DNA from 2 places in the Pseudomonas sp. ChxA genome. Region 1 is predicted to be linked to the other one. Evidence: predicted binding sites of a transcription regulator. Region 1 holds the regulator's gene; the other holds the start of a gene.
The links. The regulator FliA, encoded in region 1, starts transcription of late flagellar genes. The targets are predictions, from matches to a motif close to CTAAAGTTTNNNNNNNNNNNGCCGNTAA.
Positions count from the first base shown of each region.

Region 2: a site for FliA is predicted at 1,320-1,347, ahead of P5706_RS31945 (methyl-accepting chemotaxis protein). Genes of this name have one in related genera too.

Region 1 is NZ_JARPMK010000001.1:2,082,745-2,084,944, reverse strand. Features, by position in the region: gene P5706_RS09315 (chemotaxis response regulator CheY) at 1-283, opposite strand, end outside; gene fliA (RNA polymerase sigma factor FliA) at 452-1,192, opposite strand; gene fleN (flagellar synthesis regulator FleN) at 1,189-2,022, opposite strand; gene flhF (flagellar biosynthesis GTPase FlhF) at 2,128-2,200, opposite strand, start outside.
Region 2 is NZ_JARPMK010000002.1:1,335,408-1,337,607, reverse strand. Features, by position in the region: gene P5706_RS31955 (NorM family multidrug efflux MATE transporter) at 1-221, opposite strand, end outside; gene P5706_RS31950 (LysR substrate-binding domain-containing protein) at 359-1,279, shown strand; gene P5706_RS31945 (methyl-accepting chemotaxis protein) at 1,446-2,200, shown strand, end outside.

The sequences.
Region 1 (2,200 bases):
GGGCGGCTTCGATGATCTGTTCACGCTTGGCTTCGGCGGTCACCATCAACACAGGCAAGCTGCGCAGTTTTTCATCGGCGCGCACGTGACGCAGCAAGTCGATACCGGTCATGCCCGGCATGTTCCAGTCGGTTACCAGAAAGTCGATGCTCCCGCTGTTGAGGATCGGAATCGCCGTCAGGCCGTCATCCGCCTCGACCGTGTTGGTGAACCCAAGGTCACGCAACAGGTTTTTTATGATCCGCCGCATCGTTGAGAAGTCATCAACGATGAGGATTTTCATGTTCTTGTCCAATTCGACCTCCAAGCAGTCTTAAACGCGCCCAGCACCTGGACGCGCCATTTCAATCAACAGGCGTTACACAAAAAGGACTGCCCAGGGCACCACGGCACACACCCGCAAAAGCATCAAGCCTTCGCGGTAGCGTCTGCAGTGTCCCCACACTGCCTGTCAGCGCGCGCGCCACTCTCCCAATCGCCCCCGCAAGCGGGCTGCGCACTGGCTATGCAGCTGGCTGACACGCGATTCGCTGACCCCCAGGACCTCACCGATTTCCTTGAGGTTCAGCTCTTCGTCGTAGTACAGCGCCAACACCAGTCGCTCACGCTCCGGCAAATTGGCAATCGCTTCCGCCAACGCCCCCTGGAAACGTTCGTCTTCCAGGTCACGCGACGGTTCGAGATGTGCACTCGCGCCGTCCTCGTGCAGCCCTTCATGTTCGCCGTCCTGCAAAAGGTCGTCGAAACTGAACAGGCGGCTGCCCAAGGTATCGTTCAAAATCCCGTAGTAATCGTCGAGACTCAATTGGAGTTCGGCCGCAACTTCATGATCTTTAGCGTCACGACCGGTTTTTGCTTCAATTGCGCGAATTGCGTCACTGACCATGCGCGTATTGCGGTGTACCGAACGCGGCGCCCAATCCCCTTTACGCACTTCATCGAGCATCGCACCCCGTATACGGATACCCGCATACGTCTCGAAACTCGCGCCCTTGCTCGCGTCGTATTTGGTCGACACTTCGAGCAGGCCGATCATGCCGGCCTGGATCAAATCCTCAACCTGCACACTGGCAGGCAGGCGTGCCAACAAGTGATAGGCAATGCGCTTGACCAAAGGCGCATAGCGCTCGATCAGTTCGCCCTGGCTGTCACGTGCCGACTTTTTGTAAAGGTTGTAGCCGCTGGATGTCATAGCACCGGTCCTGCGCTCGTCTGATGCACCAATCGCTCGACGAAAAACTCCAGATGCCCCCGCGGGTTGGCAGGCAACGGCCAAGTATCGACCTTCTGGGCAATAGCCTTGAACGCCAGTGCGCACTTCGAACGAGGGAACGCTTCATAGACTGCACGCTGCTTTTGCACAGCCTTGCGCACACACTCGTCATAGGGAACTGCGCCCACGTATTGTAAGGCGACATCGAGGAAGCGATCCGTGACCTTGGTCAACTTGGCGAACAGATTCCGCCCTTCCTGCGGGCTTTGAGCCATGTTGGCCAGCACGCGGAAGCGGTTCATGCCGTAGTCACGGTTAAGCAGCTTGATCAGGGCATAGGCGTCGGTGATGGAGGTGGGTTCGTCGCACACCACCAGCAGCACTTCCTGGGCTGCGCGCACGAAGCTGACCACGGACTCGCCGATCCCGGCGGCGGTGTCGATCACCAGCACGTCGAGGTTGTCGCCGATGTCGCTGAACGCCTGGATCAGGCCGGCATGCTGCGCCGGGCTCAGGTGCACCATGCTCTGGGTGCCTGAGGCAGCCGGCACGATGCGAATGCCACCGGGGCCTTGCAACAGCACATCGCGCAGCTCACAGCGGCCTTCGATCACATCGGCCAGGGTGTGTTTGGGTGTCAGCCCCAGCAGAACGTCGACGTTCGCCAGGCCCAGGTCAGCATCCAGCAGCATGACGCGACGGCCAAGCTCTGCCAGGGCCAGGGACAAATTCACTGACACGTTAGTTTTCCCGACGCCACCTTTGCCGCCGGTCACCGCGATCACCTGTACGGGATGCATGCTGCCCATTTTATTTCTTTACCTTGTCTTGCTTAGACGCAGGCTACATGGCTTGGCCGCGTGAATCGCTTGCAGACCATCGATGTAGATACATTTCACGGTGTTCATCCTGCCTCACCCCACCCGTTTAGCCGGGTTGTGGTAAAGGTCGGCGAACATATCGGCCATCGCTTCCTCGCTAGGCTCT
Region 2 (2,200 bases), on a different contig from region 1:
AGCGTGCCGACGGCGGCAATCACGCCGATACAGAAGATCGCCACGAACGAATAGCTCGCCGCGCCCAGGCCGCCACCGGCCAGCGCCTCGGGGCTCAGGCGGGCCATCATCAGCGTGTCGGTCAGCACCATCAGCATGTGCGCCAACTGTGAGGCAATCAACGGCCCTGACAGCCGCAGAATGGCCCAGAGTTCAGTACGCACCGGATGTTGCATGATCATCACGCTCAAAAAGTCAGAGGGTTGGGGAAAGGGTTGATTCTCGGCGCTCCTGACGCATTACACAAAAGGATAAAAGCGATCACTCGCATGATTAAAACTCATGCTAGGGTTGGGCATTGCTCTGAGGAGGTTCTTCCATGCCACGCCGTCTGCCTCCGCTGTATGCCTTGCGCGCATTTGAAGCTGCCTCCCGGTACAACTCATTCACGCGTGCGGCGGATGAGCTTTCCATCACGCAAAGTGCGGTCAGCCGGCATATCCGCACGCTCGAAGAGCACTTCGCCTGCCGCCTGTTCCAGCGCAGTGGTCGCAACCTGCAGCTCACCGAAGCGGCACGCCTGCTGTTGCCCGGCGTGCGCGAAGGCTTCGCGGCGCTGGAACGCGCCTGCCACACCCTGAACGCCGAAGACGACATCCTGCGCATGAAGGCGCCGTCGACCCTGACCATGCGCTGGTTGCTGGCGCGGCTCAGTCGCTTTCGCGCCTTGCAGCCGGGCAATGAAGTGCAACTGACCAGCGCATGGATGAGCGTGGATGAAGTGGACTTCAACCAGGAACCCTTCGACTGCGCTGTATTGCTCAGTTACGGGCACTTTCCGGCGGATTGGGAGGCCTGCTACCTGTTTCCCGAATTGCTGATCCCGGTGGGTGCGCCCAACCTGCTCATTGACGGGCCGTGGGACGTCCAACGTCTGGCGAGCGCCGAGCTGCTGCACCCCACACCCGACCGGCGTGACTGGCGCAATTGGCTGGAGCGCATGGGGTTGTCGTCCCAGGTGTCGCTCAAGGGTGGGCAAGTGTTCGATACCTTGGAGTTGGGCATGATCGCCGCCGCGCGGGGCTACGGCGTGTCCATGGGCGATTTGCTGATGGTGGCCGAAGATGTGGCCCAGGGCCGTTTGAGCCTGCCGTGGCCGACGGCGGTGGCCAGTGGGGAAAATTACTATTTGGTATGGCCGAAAACCCGTCCCGGTGGCGAGCGCTTGCGGCGATTGGCGGAGTTTCTTCAAGGCGAAGTCAACGCTATGGAATTGCCCCAGGTTGAACGCCTGGCCTAGATCTTCAGTGCAATCGTTTGCGCGATATCCCTGTGAATCGCTCAAGTGTTGCCCGCGCTTGCCGAAGAAGGTGTGTTGGAACCCCCGTTTCCAGCGTTTCCCACCAGATAATTTGCCGAGCTGCGCTAAGAGATCAGGATGATCCTGGCCTCGGCCAGGAGCTGTCATGTCTCAACCTCGCGCTCGGATCGCCTCTCAGTTAGGCCTCGCCTTGGCCGTTATTTTGGCCGTCGTCATCAGCGGCAGTACGGTTTTTGCCCTGCGTTCCCTCGACTCGGCCAACCTCGACACCCGCGAGGAACACCTGGCCAGCGAGGCACGCTTGCTGGCCGATCAACTCAACACCTTCCACAGCACCTTGCGCGAGAGTACTCAGCGATTGAGCGGGCTGTTTGAAAAGCGCTTTGGCGCCGGGTTGAGTGTGCGCCCGGACCAGCAGGTCGCCGTGGCCGGTGTGCAGACCCCGAGTCTGCTGTTGGGCGATGAGGTGTTGAACAACAACTTCGCTGAGGTGGACGAGTTCAAGCAGATGTCCGGCGGCGTGGCCACGGTATTTGTGCGCAGTGGCGAAGACTTCATCCGCATCAGTACCTCCCTGACTAAACAAGATGGCAATCGCGCCATCGGCACTGTGCTGGATCACCAGCACCCGGCCTACCAGCGCCTTTTGGCCGGGCAGAATTACATCGGGCGTGCGGTGTTGTTCGATCGCTCCTACATGACCCAGTACAGCCCGGTGCGCGATGCCGCCGGCAAGGTGATCGCCGTGCTGTTTATCGGCTTTGATTACACTGATGAGCAAAAGGCCCAGTTCGACAACCTCAAACGCTTCCGTATCGGCCAGACTGGCTCGCTTGCCTTGCTGGACGAACAGAAGCACTGGCTGGTGCCACCGGCGGGCGTGCAAGCGCTGGATCAAGC